One region of the Paraburkholderia sp. BR10872 genome, then DNA from elsewhere that is predicted to be linked to it. Evidence: predicted binding sites of a transcription regulator. Region 1 holds the regulator's gene; each other region holds the start of a gene.
What was found. The regulator LexA, encoded in region 1, represses DNA repair genes until DNA is damaged. The targets are predictions, from matches to a motif close to ACTGTATNNNNATACAGT.

Region 2: a site for LexA is predicted at 1,252-1,269, ahead of AB4Y43_RS07610 (PA0069 family radical SAM protein). Genes of this name have one in related genera too.
Region 3: a site for LexA is predicted at 3,461-3,478, ahead of dinB (DNA polymerase IV). Genes of this name have one in related genera too.

What each region holds. Positions count from the first base shown of each region.
Region 1 covers NZ_JBFRCN010000003.1:128,026-133,712, reverse strand. Annotated here, with positions in the region: gene AB4Y43_RS04075 (sulfate ABC transporter substrate-binding protein) at 130-1,188, opposite strand; gene lexA (transcriptional repressor LexA) at 1,482-2,132, shown strand; gene AB4Y43_RS04065 (hypothetical protein) at 2,197-2,574, shown strand; gene AB4Y43_RS04060 (DUF2939 domain-containing protein) at 2,671-3,354, shown strand; gene AB4Y43_RS04055 (universal stress protein) at 3,416-3,886, opposite strand; gene nodI (nodulation factor ABC transporter ATP-binding protein NodI) at 4,208-5,122, shown strand; gene AB4Y43_RS04045 (ABC transporter permease) at 5,166-5,687, shown strand, end outside.
Region 2 covers NZ_JBFRCN010000006.1:181,232-186,918, forward strand. Annotated here, with positions in the region: gene AB4Y43_RS07605 (NINE protein) at 1-45, shown strand, start outside; gene AB4Y43_RS07610 (PA0069 family radical SAM protein) at 62-1,216, opposite strand; gene AB4Y43_RS07615 (Lrp/AsnC ligand binding domain-containing protein) at 1,328-1,816, opposite strand; gene AB4Y43_RS07620 (D-amino acid dehydrogenase) at 1,993-3,279, shown strand; gene AB4Y43_RS07625 (acyl-CoA dehydrogenase) at 3,361-5,148, opposite strand; gene AB4Y43_RS07630 (electron transfer flavoprotein subunit alpha/FixB family protein) at 5,281-5,687, opposite strand, start outside.
Region 3 covers NZ_JBFRCN010000059.1:19,847-25,533, forward strand. Annotated here, with positions in the region: gene AB4Y43_RS33260 (porin) at 64-1,230, shown strand; partial or broken gene AB4Y43_RS33265 (AraC family transcriptional regulator) at 1,415-1,618, shown strand; gene AB4Y43_RS33270 (MarR family winged helix-turn-helix transcriptional regulator) at 1,717-2,151, shown strand; gene AB4Y43_RS33275 (enoyl-CoA hydratase-related protein) at 2,183-2,959, opposite strand; gene dinB (DNA polymerase IV) at 3,600-4,745, shown strand; gene AB4Y43_RS33285 (phospholipase D-like domain-containing protein) at 4,815-5,687, opposite strand, start outside.

The DNA.
Region 1 (5,687 bases):
TTGCGCGATTCGTGCGTTGCAGATTCGCGCCGAAAAGCGCGCCCGGAGGCGCGCTTCGTTGTTATGCGGTCACGTCGTTATGCGGACCGCTTACTGCTTGACCGCCTGCTGCTTGACTGCTCGACAGCTTTACTGCGGCTGATAGATCGAATCGAACACGCCGCCATCCGCGAAATGCGTCTTCTGCGCGTTGGGCCAGCCGCCGAACGTGTCGTCGACCGTGTAGAGCTTGAGCTTCGGAAACTTCGCCGTGAGCGCCGCTGGGACCTTGTCCGAACGCGGACGGTAGAAGTTCTTCGCGGCGATCTCCTGGCCCTCTTCGCTATAGAGGAACTGCAGGTAGGCTTCGGCCTCCTTGCGCGTGCCCTTCTTGTCGACGACCTTGTCCACCACGGCAACCGGCGGCTCAGCCAGAATGCTCACCGAAGGCACCACGATCTCGAACTTGTCCGGGCCGAACTCCTTGAGCGAGAGAAATGCTTCGTTTTCCCATGCGATCAGCACATCGCCGATGCCGCGCTGCACGAAGCTCGTCGTGGCTCCCCGCGCGCCCGAGTCGAGCACGCCCGCGTTCTTGTAGAGCTTCGTGACAAAGTCCTTCGCCTTCTGCTCGTTGCCGCCCGGCTGGTGCAGCGCATACGCCCACGCCGCGAGATAGTTCCAGCGCGCGCCGCCCGAGGTCTTCGGATTCGGCGTGACGATCGAGACACCCGGCTTGGTCAGATCGTCCCAGTCCTTGATGTGCCTGGGGTTGCCCTTGCGCACGAGGAACACGATGGTCGACGTGTATGGCGAGGCGTTGTCGGGCAGGCGCTTTTGCCAGTCCTTCGCGACGATGCCCTTGTTGGCGAGCGCGTCGATGTCCCATGCCAGCGCGAGCGTCGCGACGTCGGCCTGCAGACCGTCGAGCACCGAGCGCGCCTGTGCGCCCGAGCCGCCATGCGACTGTTTGATGGTGAGCGTTTCGCCCGTCTTCGCCTTCCACTGCTTGATGAAGGCTTCGTTGATGTCCTGGTACAGCTCGCGCGTCGGATCGTAGGAGACGTTGAGCAGCGATGTATCCGCGTGAGCGGCCAGCGGCACCATAGCCGCCATCGCCGTGACGCCGACGAGCGGCGCAACGCCGATGACCAGTTTTGCCGCCAGTGTTTTCAGCCAGCCCGCGCGCCCCGTATGTGTCGTGCCCATCTATCTGTTCTCCGTTCTCGTGTGTGCTCGTTTGCGCTCATTGATGAAACTGCAGCTAACGATGGAGGCCAGTCTAGCGATCTCCTTACATTATTAAAAATGATGTTTTCTTATTTTTTAATACGCAAAAGTGGTAAGGACAGAGGAAGTCGCTGTTAAAGCGTGGCTTCATCCGCGCAAACACGGGAAAACGGCCTGATGGCAACGTTCAGTCGATGAACTTCAAGTAACACTTGAAAAGTGGCGAGTACTGTATAAAAATACAGTTACCTGTTCAAACATACAGTGGCGCCATGACCAAACTCACCGCACGACAGCAGCAGGTTTTCGATCTGGTTCGCCGGGCCATCGAGCGCACAGGCTTTCCGCCCACGCGCGCCGAGATCGCGGCGGAACTCGGCTTCAGCTCCGCCAACTCCGCGGAGGAGCATCTGCGTGCGCTGGCGCGCAAGGGCGTGATCGAACTGGCTGCGGGCGCCTCGCGCGGCATCCGCCTCGTGCCGGGGCCCGACGACCTGCCGCACCAGTTCACGCTCCCGCACCCGAGCATCATGCAGCTCTCGCTGCCGCTCGTCGGCCGCGTCGCTGCGGGTAGCCCGATCCTCGCGCAGGAGCACATCTCGCAGAACTACATGTGCGACCCGGCGCTCTTCTCGAGCCGCCCCGACTACCTGTTGAAGGTGCGCGGCCTTTCCATGCGCGACGCCGGCATCCTCGACGGCGACCTGCTCGCCGTGCAGAAAAAGGCCGAAGCGAAAGACGGCCAGATCATCGTGGCGCGCCTCGGCGACGACGTCACCGTCAAGCGCCTGAAGCGCCGTCCGAACGGGCTCGAGCTCATCGCCGAGAACCCCGATTACGACAATATATTCGTCGAGGCCGGCAGCGCGGAATTCGCGCTCGAAGGCATCGCGGTCGGGCTGATCCGCCCCACCGAATTCTAAGGAATCCGTCTCAGCGCGGTTTGCATATTGTTTGCGCACCATCTGCGCATACCTGGAGAGAGTCATGGAACGTCTTGCCCGCCTGCTGCCCTTCCGCCAATTCGGCCGCCTTCGCCATCTCCGTGGAATCGCCTCGTGCGCGGTCCGCGAAGTCCGCGGTTCGGCTGCCGCACTGAGCGGCTCGCTCTTCGAAGACTCGCCTGAGATGGAGGCGGCCAGCACAGCCGACCTGCCCGTGCTGCCCTCGGCACAGCCGGCGTTTGCGCGCGTGTCGCTCAACAGCACGCTCAACACCGAACAGCCCATGCGCCGCGCGCCCGTGCGCGTCTATCAGGGTCCGTCGCGGCTCATCCTAGTCGGCACGGTCGACGCGGTTTGCCGCGCAATCGACCGCTGCATCGCCGAGCAGCACAGCGACCTGCCCGCGGCACTCGCGAAGTAAGCAGCAACGCTGCCCAAATGTGAGAAGAGGTTACGGGCGGGATCGTTTGGCCCGGTTTGCGGTCAACACCGTGTTTAAACGATTTGCCCTATGCCGATGACGGAATCTCTCTCTACCCCGCGCAAGACCCAAGGCTGGAAAAAGCCCGTTGCGATCACGGTCGCCGTCGCAATGGTCGTTGCCGCGATCGGCTACGCCTATGCGTCGCCCTATATCGCGGTGAAACACATGAAAGCCGCGGCCGACGCGCGTGACGCCGTCGCGCTCAACGAATACGTCGATTACCCTGCGCTGCGCCTGAGCCTGAAACAGCAGGTGGGCGAGATGCTGCACCGGCGCGTCGAGGGGCAGCACAGCAGCAATCCGTTGCTGATCCTCGGCGCCGTAATTGGCGCGGCACTGATTAGTCCGCTCGTGGATGCCTACGCCACACCGGAAGGCGTGGCCGCCCTGCTCGATGGTATGCCGCCGACGGGCAAGCCCGGCGACCGGCCACACGCGCCGCCGCCAGCGGAATCCGGCGCGCCATCCGCGCAATCGGCAGAGCCGCCGCAATCGGCAGCCGCCTCCGCCGCGCCACCGGCCCCGGCCGTATCCGGCACCCCCGCGCCCGAGGCGCGGCCGGTGACCACGGCGGGCTATCGCGGCCTCAATGAGTTCGCGCTCACGTGGGACCGCGGCAGTACGGGCGAGCACTACGCCGCCATTCTGCAGCGTCACGGGCTCTTCTCGTGGAAGCTCTCGGCGGTCGAGCTAAGCGAAGGAAACGTCTCGAACTGAGACAGATCGGCAGTGGCAGCGCTAACAGGCCGGTTCCAGGCGAGCCGGCCCGCTTGATCCCCTACGCGGCGGCTTGCTGCTGCTTTTCCTCAGCCGCCGACGAACACGCCACGAGAATGCTGCACGAAACGCGGTCGAGCAGCGGCGTGTTGCCGGCGCCCATCCACCAACGCGAGAGCCCTGTGCGGCAGCGGTGGCCCACCACCACGAGGTCGGCATTCAGCTCGTTGGCCAGATTCGCGATTTCGTCGATCGGATGACCGAACGCGAAATGCCCCTGAGCGCGCACGCCGCGCTCAGTTAGCCAGTCCACGCCTTCCTGAAGAATCTCGCGCGCCGTTTCCTCGAAGCGGCCGCAGGCCACGTCGGTCAACAGGCCGGCGCTCTGGGCAATCGTCGAACGCATGTCGACGACCGAGAGCAAGTGCGTCTCGGCCTGCAGATCGAGTGCAAGATCGGCGCCGCACCGCAGCGCCTTGCGGCCTTCGCGCGAGCCGTCGTAACAGAGCAGAATTTTTTTATAGCTCGCCATGATCGCTTCTCCCCGCCCGCGTGATTTGCAGGCTGTGCGATTCTCATGATGGTGCGCCGCAATTCCACACGCAAGGGCTGGAAAACGCCAGGTGTGCATCGAAAAACGCCAGGCGCGTCCCAATCGGCGCATGCATCTTGCACAGTGCTGGATGCTTGCCGCGACATGCATTTACCTCGTGCATCGTCAAAACACTTGTGAGCGACGCCCGACCCGCCGCGCAGCAATGCACTAAAATGGGCCGCCTCGTTTCGTGCGATTTTTCGTTCGGTACTTCGAGCGACTCGCGCGATGCCCGATCGACTCACGTTCAACCGGTCCATGCCCGCACCCGCCATCGAATTCGAGCAGGTCATCAAACATTATGGAGACAGGACGGTCGTCAACGGCCTGTCGTTCGACGTCGTTCCCGGCGAGTGCTTCGGACTGCTCGGCCCGAACGGCGCGGGAAAAACCACGACACTGCGCATGCTGCTCGGCATCGTTTCGCCCGATGCGGGTCGCATCAGCCTGTGCGGCGAGCCGGTGCCGGCGCGCGCGCGCCACGCCCGCCAGCGCGTGGGGGTGGTGCCGCAGTTCGACAATCTCGACCCCGACTTCACCGTGCGCGAGAACCTGCTCGTGTTCGGCCGCTACTTCGGCTTGTCCGCGCGCGAAACGCGCGACCTCGTCGCGCCGTTGCTCGAATTCGCGCGCCTCGAAAGCAAGGCCGACGCACGCGTGGGCGAACTCTCAGGCGGCATGCGCCGACGTCTCACACTCGCGCGCGCGCTCGTGAACGACCCGGACGTGCTTGTGATGGACGAGCCCACTACGGGCCTCGATCCACAGGCACGGCATCTGATCTGGGAGCGGCTGCGCTCGCTGCTCGCGCGCGGCAAAACGATTCTCCTCACCACGCATTTCATGGAGGAGGCCGAACGGCTTTGCAATCGGGTCTGCGTGATCGAGGAAGGCCGCAAGATCGCCGAGGGCGCACCCAAGGCGCTGATCGAATCGGAGATCGGCTGCGATGTGATCGAGGTGTACGGACCGGACCCGGTCGCGTTGCGCGATGAACTTGCGGCCGACGCGAAGCGCACCGAGATCAGCGGCGAGACGCTGTTCTGTTATGTCGACGACCCTGCGCCTGTCCATGCGAAGCTGCGCCATCGCTCTGATTTGCGCTATCTGCACCGGCCCGCGAATCTCGAAGACGTGTTCCTGCGGCTCACGGGCCGCGAGATGCAGGATTAACGGCGGCAGGATCAACGCCCGCGTACGAATCGCCAAGGACACCATGCAGACACGCACCAACAACCCGACGCCCTCGCGCCCCGAACATGCGAGCGTGCGCGAGCCGCGCGCCGCGCTGCCTTCGAACGCGACGCACTGGATGGCCGTGTGGCGGCGCAACTATCTGGTCTGGCGCAAGCTCGCCCTCGCGTCGATGTTCGGCAATCTCGCCGATCCGATGATCTATCTCTTCGGTCTGGGCTTCGGGCTCGGGCTGATGGTCGGGCACGTCGACGGCGTCTCGTACATCGCGTTTCTCGCGGCAGGCACGGTGTCGTCTTCGGTGATGATGTCGGCGAGCTTCGAGTCGATGTACTCGGGCTTCTCGCGCATGCACGTGCAGCGCACTTGGGAAGCGATCATGCACACGCCGCTCACGCTCGGCGACGTGGTGCTCGGCGAGGTGATGTGGGCCGCGAGCAAGTCGATGCTATCGGGGGTGGCGATCATGGTGGTGGCGGGCCTGCTCGGCTACGCGAGCTTTCCTTCCATGCTGCTCGCGCTGCCCGTGATCGCGCTCGCGGGC
Region 2 (5,687 bases), on a different contig from region 1:
TACTTCGAGTCGCAAGTCGAGGCCGCGAAGGCGCTCTCGCAGTAAATCGCGCAGTAACGGCTCAGAACAGGTCGAGCTGAGGCTTCTCGCGCACGGTCTTCGACTGCACGAACGCCGACATGTCCAGAATGCCGTGGCGCCGCTCGTTGAGCCCGAGGCGCCGCACGGCATGATGAAAGCGCTGCTTGAGCAGGTCGGCCCACAGCCCCGTTCCCTTCATGCGCTGCGAAAACGCCGATTCGTAGTCTTTGCCGCCGCGCATGTCGCGCACGCGGCTCATCACGCGCTCGGCGCGCTGCGGGAAGTGCGCCGCCAGCCAGTCCTGGAACAGCGGCGCGACCTCCCACGGCAAACGCAGCACGATGTAACTCGCGCTTGTCGCACCGGCCTCGGCGCAGGCTTCGAGCACGCGCTCCATGTCGGGCTCGGTCACGAACGGAATCACGGGTGCGATGCTCACGCCGACCGGCACACCGGCTTCGGCGAGCGTGCGGATGGTACGCAGCCGCCGCGCGGGTGTCGCCGCACGCGGTTCGAGCGAGCGGGCGATATCGGCGTCGAGTGTGGTGATCGTGATTGCCGCCATGAACTGCTGGCGCGCGGCCATCGGCGCGAGCAGGTCGAGATCGCGCTCGATCAGCGAGGATTTCGTGATGGCCGCGAACGGATGCTGCCGTTCCGCCAGCACTTCGACCACGCGGCGTGTGATGCGCAGGTCGCGCTCCACCGGTTGCCAGGCGTCGGTATTCACGCCCAGCGCAATCGGCTCGGGCTCGTACGACGGCTTGGCGATTTCCCGCGCGAGCAACTCCGCCGCATTGACCTTGGCGTAGATTCGGCTCTCGAAATCGAGCCCCGGCGAAAGGCCGAGATAACTGTGCGTAGGCCGCGCAAAGCAATAGATACAGCCGTGCTCGCAGCCGCGATACGGATTGAGCGAGACGTTGAATGGAATGTCCGGCGACTGGTTGCGTGTGAGGATGCTCTTCGCGCGCTCTTCGAAGACTTCGGTGCGCAGCCTGGGCTCGCCGGTTTCATCGCCATCACCATCGCGCTCCCCGCCGACACCCGTGGGCTGCCAGCCGTCGTCGAACGCTTCGCGCTGGTCGACTTCGTAGCGCCCTTGCAGGTTCGTGACCGCCCCGCGCCCCTTGCGCGCCGTGGGCGGCGCAACGGGATACCAGGCGTCGGGATCGGGGTGATGGGAATCAGTCACGGGTAGAGAAAATGGACAAAAAGACGCGGATCGATACTGTATAAATATACAGTATCGATCCGCGTTGTCGAGTCCTAAAAACGGGGCCGCCTTCAGCCCGCTGTTACCCGTTCATTCCCCCACGGCGATGGTCAGCGTCTCCTTGATCTCTTCCATCACCACGTAGCTCTTCGACTGCACGGCGCCCGGCAGTTGCAGCAGGATGTCGCCGAGCAGCTTGCGGTAGTCGGCCATCTCGCCGATGCGCGCCTTGATGAGATAGTCGAAGTCGCCCGAGACGAGATGGCATTCGAGCACTTCGGGAATCTTCTGCACCTCGCGGCGGAACTGGTCGAACATGTTGCCGCTCTTGTGATCGAGCGTGATCTCCACGAACACGAGCAGCGCCGCACCCAGCACCGAGGGATTCACACGCGCGAAGTAACCCGTGATCACGCCGTCGCGCTCCATGCGCTTGACGCGCTCGATGCACGGTGTGACCGAGAGCCCGACCTGCTCCGCGAGGTCCTTCATCGCCATGCGGCCGTCCTCCTGGAGCAGCTTCAGGATGCGGTGATCGAGCCGGTCGAGCGCGCGGACCGGTTGGCGCTGCGTTCTCATGATTTCTTCCCGAAAATCTGAAAAATACGATAACAAAACCTGGACATACAACAATAGCATAGCTACAAATACTGGCTACACCCGGATTTTCATGCCTTCTTCCCTATCGGTGCCAAAAGACGGCTTCCAAGGGCCCGGCAACGCGGCGTAGCTCAACGAAACTATATGGAGCAGCTATGCGAGTCGTCGTGTTGGGCAGTGGTGTGGTCGGTGTGGCCAGCGCCTGGTATCTCGCCCGCGCGGGCCACGAAGTCACGGTGATCGACCGCGAGGCCGGTCCCGCGCTCGAAACCAGTTTTGCCAATGCCGGACAGATCTCGCCGGGCTACGCCGCACCGTGGGCCGCGCCGGGCGTGCCGCTCAAGGCGATCAAGTGGATGTTCGAGAAGCACGCGCCGCTCGCCATTCGTCTGGACGGCACGAAGTTCCAGCTGCAGTGGATGTGGCAGATGCTGCAGAACTGCACGGCTGAACGCTACGCGCTCAACAAAGGCCGCATGGTGCGTCTCGCGGAATACAGCCGCGACTGCCTGCAGGCGTTGCGCGCCGACACGGGCATTCAGTATGAAGGCCGCACGGGCGGCACGCTTCAGGTGTTCCGCACGCAGCAGCAGTTCGAAGGCGCAGCGAAGGACATCGCCGTGCTCAAGGACGCGAACGTTCCGTACGAACTGCTCACCGCAGCCGAACTCGGCCGCGCAGAACCGGCGCTCGCCGCGGTGTCGGGCAAGCTCACCGGCGGCCTGCGTCTGCCCGGCGACGAAACCGGCGACTGCCAGATGTTCACCACGCGCCTCGCCGCCATGGCCGAACAACTGGGTGTGAAATTCCGCTACAACACGCCGATCGACGGCCTCGCCATGCAGGGCGACCGTATCGCGGGCGTGCAATGCGGCAGCGAGCTGGTGCGCGCCGATTCGTTCGTGGTCGCGCTCGGCTCCTTCTCGACGAAGATGCTCGCGGGCCTCGTGAAGATTCCGGTTTATCCGCTCAAGGGCTATTCGATCACGGCGCCGATCGTGAATGCGAGTGCCGCGCCGGTTTCGACCGTGCTCGACGAAACCTACAAGATCGCGATCACGCGTTTTGACGACCGCATCCGTGTGGGCGGCATGGCCGAGATCGTCGGCTTCGACAAGACGCTCAAGCAAGCGCGCCGTGAAACGCTCGAAATGTGCGTCAACGACTTGTTCCCGGGCGGCGGCGACACGACGAAGGCCACCTTCTGGACCGGCCTGCGCCCGATGACGCCGGACGGCACGCCGGTTGTCGGCCGCACGCCGATCTCGAACCTGTTCCTGAACACGGGTCACGGCACCCTCGGCTGGACGATGTCGTGCGGTTCGGGCCAATTGCTCGCCGACTTGATCTCGGGCAAACAGCCCGCCATCCGCGCGGACGATCTTTCGGTGCACCGCTATCTCGGCGACACGCAAGGCTCGCATCGTCCGGCGTATGCCTGAAGCCAGCCACGCTGCGTGAACGAACACGGCGCCGCCAGGGCGCCGTGTTTCATTTCTCGCTGTGAGTAGCGCGCGGCTGCGTCAGAACTGATCCTCCGCTAGCGCCAGCACGCCCTCGCTGCCGTTGGCGCTGACGATCGCCGCTTCGAGCGCCACCGCCTGCGGCAAGACGTGTTGCGCGTAGAACTGCGCCGTGGCGATCTTCGCGCCATGAAACTTCGGGTCCTCCTGCATGAGACGCTGCGAGGCGAGCATGGCGCGCGCCATTTGCCAACCGCACAGCACGATGCCCGCGAGCTTGAGATACGGCACGCTGCCCGCGAACACCGCGTTCGGATCGCTTTTCGTCTTCGCGAGCACGAAGTCCACGGCCGATGCCAGCGCATCCTTACCCGCCGCGAGATGCTTGCGCATCGACTCGAACGCCGCGCCTCGTTGTGCGGCCAGCGCGTCGACGGTCTGCGCGATATCGGCGAGCAGCGCCTTTGCCGCCGCGCCGCCGTCGCGCAGCGTCTTGCGTCCGATGAGATCGTTCGCCTGGATCGCCGTCGTGCCCTCGTAGATCGGCAGAATGCGTGCGTCACGGTAGAACTGCGCCGCGCCCGTTTCCTCGATGAAGCCCATGCCGCCATGAACCTGGACGCCGAGGCTCGTCACTTCGAGCGCGAGTTCGGTGCTCCAGCCCTTCACGATCGGCACGAGGTACTCGTAGCGCGCCTGATGCCGCGCACGGGCCGCCTCGTCGGGGTCGCCATGCGCGCGGTCGCTCTCGCCGGCCGCCACGTAAGCGAGCGCACGCGCGGCTTCGGTGAGCGCACGCATCGTGGCGAGCATGCGGCGCACGTCGGGGTGATGGATGATGCTCACCGCGGCTTTCGCGGAACCGTCCACCGGGCGGCTCTGCACGCGCTCCTTCGCATAGGCGAGCGCCTTCTGGTACGCGCGATCGGAGACGGCCACGCCCTGCATGCCCACCGCAAAACGCGCGGCGTTCATCATGATGAACATGTATTCGAGGCCGCGATTCTCTTCGCCGATCAACTGGCCGATCGCGCCGCCATGGTCGCCGAACTGCAGCACGGCGGTCGGGCTCGCCTTGATGCCGAGCTTGTGTTCGATCGATACGCAGTGCACATCGTTGCGCGCGCCGAGCGTGCCATCTTCGTTGACGAGGAACTTCGGCACGATGAAGAGCGAAATGCCCTTCACGCCTTCGGGCGCCGTGGGCGTGCGCGCGAGCACGAGATGGACGATGTTCTCCGCCATGTCGTGCTCGCCCCACGTGATGAAGATCTTCGTGCCGAACACCTTGTACGTGCCGTCGCCTTGCGGCTCGGCGCGCGTGCGCACGGCGGCGAGATCGGAGCCCGCCTGCGGCTCGGTGAGGTTCATCGTGCCGGTCCAGTCGCCGGAGATGAGCTTCGGCACGAAGCGCTGCTTTTGCGCTTCGCTGCCGGCGGTGAGGAGCGCTTCGATGGCGCCGTCGGTGAGCAGCGGACACAACGCGAACGAAAGGTTCGCCGCGTTGAGCATTTCCACACACGGCGTGCCGACGAGCTTCGGTAAACCTTGTCCTTCGTATTCCTGAGGATGCTGCACGCCTTGCCAGCCGCCTTCCACGTATTGGCGGAATGCCGCCTTGAAACCGGGCGTGGCGTGCACGTTGCCGTTTTCCCAGCGGCTCGGATTGCGGTCGCCTTCGGCGTTCAGCGGCTCGAGCACTTCGCCGCACAGCTTCGCGGCTTCGTGCAGCACCGCTTCGACCGTTTCGGGCGTGGCGTCTTCGCCGCCCGGTAAGCTGGCGATTTCTTCGAGGCCGGCCAGTTCCTTCATGACGAACAGCATGTCGCTCGTGGGCGCCTGGTACATTTCAGTCTCCTCCTGTCGGTATGCGGTTCCTCAAATGACAAAGGGGCGCCGCAGCGCCCCTTTGTTGCTTCGTCTCACGCCACGCGTTCAATCATGATACGCGGCGCTCGTCGCTCGATACACCGGCCGGATTCAGCCGAGTTCCTTCACGAGTTCCGGCACGACCGTGAACAGGTCGCCCACGAGGCCGTAATCGGCCACGCTGAAGATCGGTGCTTCTTCGTCCTTGTTGATCGCGACGATGACCTTCGAGTCCTTCATGCCGGCAAGGTGCTGGATCGCACCCGAGATGCCGACCGCCACGTACAGTTGCGGCGCGACGATCTTGCCGGTCTGTCCGACCTGATAGTCGTTCGGCACATAGCCCGCGTCGACGGCTGCGCGCGAGGCGCCAAGTGCGGCGTTGAGCTTGTCCGCGAGCGGCTCCAGCACCTTCGTGTAGTTCTCGCCGCTGCCCAGACCCCGGCCGCCCGAGACGATGATCTTTGCGCTCGTGAGTTCCGGACGGTCGAGCTTCGTCACTTCACGGCCGACGAACT
Region 3 (5,687 bases), on a different contig from region 1:
ATCCTCCGGCGCGCAGTAACGAATAAACCAATCCAAAAGATACTCAGGGACACTGAATTACAGATGAAGAACATCACCATCAAGGCAACGGTTACCGCTGTTGCCGCTTTCGCCGCATCCTCGGCAGCAATGGCACAGTCGTCGGTCACCCTGTACGGCATGCTGGACGCAGGTATCAGCTACACCTCGAACGTCGGTGGCCACTCGCTGGTCGGCCTCGTTGGCGGCGCCTCGGGTTCGAACAAGTGGGGCCTCCAGGGTCAGGAAGACCTCGGCGGCGGCCTCAAGGCGGTCTTCAAGCTCGAAAACGGTTTCAACATTGCCAGCGGTGGCATCGGCGGCCAGGGCCCCATCGGTTCCTCGCGTTCGCTGTTCAACCGCCAGGCCTATGTAGGCCTCACGTCGGACCAGTACGGTACCCTGCGTATGGGTCGCCAGATCGACGCCGTAACGGAAATGGTTCAGGGCCTGACCGGCGACGCCGTTTCGGCGTCGACATTCTCGACCCCGGGCGACGTGGACAACAACGACAATACGACGAACCAGAACAACGCCGTCAAGTACATTTCGCCGATTTTCCACGGCTTCCAGGCTGAAGGCGCGTACTCGTTCGGCGGCGTTGCCGGTGCGATGGGTTCGGGTCAATCGTGGTCGGTGGCTGCGGACTACGCTCAAGGTGGTCTGACGGTCGCTGGCGGCTACTTCCATGCTGCAAACCAGGGTGAGAACGGCTGGCAGAACGCAACGGCACAACCGTCGTTCGGTGGTGCGCTGGGCTATCCGAGCTCGGGCTACTACGGTGGCAATGCGTTCAAGAGCGCGGGCATCGCTCAAATCGCTGGCCAATACGAGTTTGGCCGGTACACGGCTGGCCTTCGGTACTCGAACGCTCAATACGAGGGCAACGACGGCCAGGAGTCGATCCACTTCAACGTAGTGGGCGCCCTTCTGCAGTACCAGGCAACCCCGGCGCTGTCGCTGGCTGCTGGGTACACGTACGTCTACGGTTCGGCAGCCACGCCTGCGCAAGCCGCTGAGGGCCGCACGATGGCTTCGATCAACCAGGCCTCGCTGGGTGCTACGTACGCGCTGTCGAAGCTCACGTCGGTATACGTCATGGGTGCCTACGTTCATGCTCAGGGCGCTCAGGCTTCGGCTGCTGACTTCGGCAACACGGCGTCGGGCGGCAACCAGGTTCAAGCCAACATTGGCATGTACCACCGGTTCTAATAGCAGGTTCAGAAGCTCGGGGTCGTGGACGCATTGCCCCGACAAAGAAATCCTGGCTAGTGAATTGCACCCCAAGAGTTGGACGTCGATCCAATCTTTGGGGTGTTTTTTCATTCATGATCGGCCCTGCCAGACGCATTTCGTCATCCCGCGCGCCGTTCAATAGCCGCCGTCGCCAGTCCATGCTGCGCTGATGTCTCAAATCCGGCTCGACCCAACGCGCCAGCTGCTCGGAGCACAGTGCTCCGCCACGCTGATACTCGCGAAGCTGGGCCTGCTGCAAGGCGTTCCCGCATGCACGGACCTCACCACTACGCCGTGGGTCCAAGAGGCGGGTGTACCCGTGCTCAATCAGCCGTTCGTGGCCAGTGGGATTGTCGCGACGGCCGCAAGCCATTGAACGTCTTCGCGCCCTTTCGAAAGGGTCGATCACCGCATGATATAATTCGCACGCGAACTAAATCGCACAATGTTATCTGCGCGGAAATGAAACATCGCCTCGTCTATCTATTGAACGTCGGACAGCGCCGGCTGCAACGGTGGTCGCAAACACGCGCGGCCGGAGGCGGCGTCACAGCAGCCCAGGCCGGGCTGCTGTTTTTTTTGGGTGATCGCAACGGCGCACTCATGAGCGAAGCCGCTGCTGCGCTGGATCTGGGCGCACCAGGCATGAGCGGTCTCGCTGACCGGACAGAAAAGGCAGGGTTGATCGAACGTCGGGCTGACGAGACCGATGGCCGGGTGTCGCGCCTGTGGTTGACGCAAGCAGGACGTACCGCGCGCCAAAAGTCGAAGCTTCGCATGAAAGACTTGAACGCCCGATTGACCGAAGGATTTACGGAAGCGGAGATCGACGTCGTGGCGCGGTGGCTGACCAGCCTGCAGACCAGGTTTCCGCTCGCCGAAGACGGCGACGCGTAACCTCGACCGTGGCCGGCCAGCAAGGCAGTGGCTAGTGCCGGGCAACCTTCGCGAAGTCCGGCTTGCGCTTCTCGGCAAAGGCCGCGAATGCCTCTCTTGCCTCGGCGCTCGTCAGCCGCTCCTGAAACTTCGCGCTCTCGCTGTCCATTTGCGCAACCAGGGTTTCGGCTTCGCGCATCAGCTTTTTCATGGCGCTCAGTGAACCGGCCGGCTTGGCGGCGATTCTTTCCGCCATCCTGCGCGCGTCGTCGCGTAGTTGATCCTTTGCGCAGACCTTGTTGGCGAGGCCCCACGCGACAGCGGTTTGCGCGTCGAGCGGCTCGCCCAGCGCAAACATCTCGAAGGCCCGCACGTGGCCGACGCGCAGCGGAAGCAGGTAGCTGGACGCCGCCTCGGGGACGAGCGCGAGATTGACGAACGGCGTGATCAGTTCTGCGTCTGGCGCGAGCAGGACGTAGTCGCAGTGCAGTAGAAGCGTCGTGCCAATACCGACCGCCTTGCCCTGAACCGCCGCGATGATGGACACGCTCGACTTCGCCAGGGCGTGCAAAAAGCGATGCACGTGTCGCTCACTGGGCCCCTTCCCCGATGCAATGGCTGCAAACTCGCCCACATCGTTGCCCGCGGTGAACATGTCTCCGTCCCCTTGCAGCAGCAATACGCGGACATCGCTGTCGTGCTCCGCATTCTCGATGATGTCTGCCAGCGTGCCATACATCTCGTTCGTCAATGCATTCTTCTTGTCCGGTCGGGCCAGCGTAATCGTCAGAATGCCATCGGCTTGTTCGACGTGAATCTCCGCGCTCATGTGCTCTCCTGAAATTTAGTTTTCATGCGAAGTATATAGGTAGTTCGCATGCAAAGTAAACCGGACGGTCGATGCCATGTAATTCGGGGCCTGCTCGCGAACCCTCGCTCCTGATGACGTTTGAAGGCGGAATCCGTAGCGGACCAGAATTCGACCAGGTATTCCATTCGCGACGTCGCGCCACTCCTCGCGCGCACCCAAGCTCCGTAGCATTGAAGCATTACCAAACAGACAAGCAACCGGAGGACTGAACATGCTTATTCTCACCGCTGTCGTCGTCATCGCCGCCGTGGCGATCTGGAGCGTCTACCGGCGTTTGCACCCGCGCCAGGACTGAAACATGACAGGCTGCTCCACCAGCCTGTTCGCAACAGCCCGCCGCATGGCGGGCTTTTTTTGGATTCCACAGTCAGAGCGGCGGCGTCCGCGGAAGAGCCGTTTGCGAACATCTCCGCACTCAAAAAAATATCTCCGAATCAGCTCCAGTATCCTGACAAAGTGACTGTATAAATGTACAGTTCCATTCAATTTTCCACAGGACGCACGGTGCCGTCGTCCCGCTGCTCCTGCCGCCATACCCGATGATGAGTAGCGTGCCGGTCGCGCGGAGCCATCGAGAGCTATTTTTGAGTACCAAGGCATGCCAGATGATCGGCGCATAGCCCACATCGACATGGACGCATTCTTTGCGTCGTGTGAACTTTCGCAGTATCCGGAGCTACGAGGCCAAGCCATGGTGGTTGCTGGCCGTCGCTCGGATACGCCCCGAACGAAGCCGGACGGCACTCGCGAATTCTCGCGCCTGCGCGACTATGTGGGCAGAGGTGTCCTGACGACCGCGACCTACGAGGCTCGCGCGCTCGGCGTTCATTCCGGAATGCCCGCCATGAAAGCCGCCCGGTTAGCGCCAGATGCGATTCTCCTTCCAGTGAATTTCGACCTCTACCGAACGTACTCGCGACTGTTCAAGGATGCCGTCCGGTCAATCAGTTCGAACATGGAAGACGTTGGAATCGACGAGGTCTACGCAGACGTTTCACTCACGAATGGCGATTCGGAGGCAATCGCGCGCAAGTTGAAATCCGCCGTCTTCGAAGCAACCAATCTCACATGCTCCGTCGGTATCGCGCCAAACAAGCTGCTCGCCAAGCTGTGCTCCGATATGCAAAAGCCGGACGGAATCACAATCCTGACGCCGGAGGACGTGCAATCCAGGATTTGGCCAATGGCCGCAAACAAGATCAACGGCGTTGGCCCCAAGGCGGCCGCCAAGCTTGCGTCTTTTGGAATCACGACCATCGGTGAGATCGCTGCGCGCGACGAGCACTGGCTCATCGAAAACTTCGGACGAAGCTACGGGGCGTGGCTTCGCAGAGTTTCACACGGACTAGATGACAGGCCGGTGGTGACGTATAGCGAGCCCGTCTCGATGAGTCGCGAAACCACATTCGAGCGCGATCTGCACGCGGTGCGGCATCGACAGGAACTGGGCGCAGCGTTTACCCGCCTATGCGAACAGGTGGCGCTCGACCTCCAGCGAAAAGGCTATCTGGCCAGGAAGATCGGCATCAAGCTGCGCTTTAATGACTTCAAGACTGTCACGCGTGACGTCACGCTTCCCGAGCCTATTGATGACGCGAAAGCGTTGCGGCGCGCGGCGACTGAGTGCCTGAAAAGAGTCGAACTCGTTAAATCCATCAGGCTGCTAGGGGTGAAGGCCGGCAACCTCCAACACACCGGAGAAGCTTCCAGTAACGAGTCGCCTCAATTCACGCTGGATTTTTAGCCGGCAACGCGCAGCCGCCTCGTCGTGCGAGGCGTGCGCGGTGACTTCGCAAACACAGAAGCGAATGCATCAACTGGCCGGCTCCGATGCCAACGCAATCCGCGCCTTCTCCTCCGGACTATTCGCCTTGTAATACTTGTCGGCCCACTCGCGGTCGGGCTGCAGCAACAGCCGTTGCACGGTTCTATGCTGCTGCTCCTCGATGCCAACGGCGCGCGCACGATAGTGCTCGTACAACCGCATGAATTCAGCGAGGTAAATGGCGGCGATTCGCTTGTCTTTTATTTCGAGCAGATTCTCGTCGTTGAAATGCTCGGAGTTGTTGCTCATGTTGGCCGAGCCCGTGTAGACAATCGGATTGTCTCCTTCGGCGTCGATGACGATGAACTTATGGTGGATAATGACCGGCGCGTAACTGGGCGCGACTTCGCCGGGAAAGAGGCGGAGCTCGGGTTCGAAACCTTCAGGCACGGTCGCCGGGGAAAAGTACGATGCATCGATGACGTCGCGGTTTTCCCTGCTTCGATGATAGAGCGCGAGGTTTACCAGCGCAGTCGTACTCACTGCCTCTCCCGCTTTTTGCGCCTCTTGCGCATTCTCAGCGGACTTTTCGCTGATATTGTTGACAAGGCCGAACATCATGAGCCCCTTGTCGCCGGCGGCAAAGCAGGCGTCGCGAAGCGGTTCGTCTGTCGGCATGAAGAGGCAGAACAAAACCGAATGCTGCGCCTTTCCTATCGCTTCGACGATGGTATCGATCTGGGTACGTCTGGTTTTCGTTTCCGGAGAGAAGCAAACGCGCACGGCTGCGCTTCCCACCGTCACGGAATCGGACCAGCCATTCGTGAGTTCGGCGGTCTGGTTGATCGGCGGATTGCCGGCGATGGCTTTCGTTCTGTCGTCGTACAGTTTCGCGAGGTCTGCCGAATCGAACAGATGAAG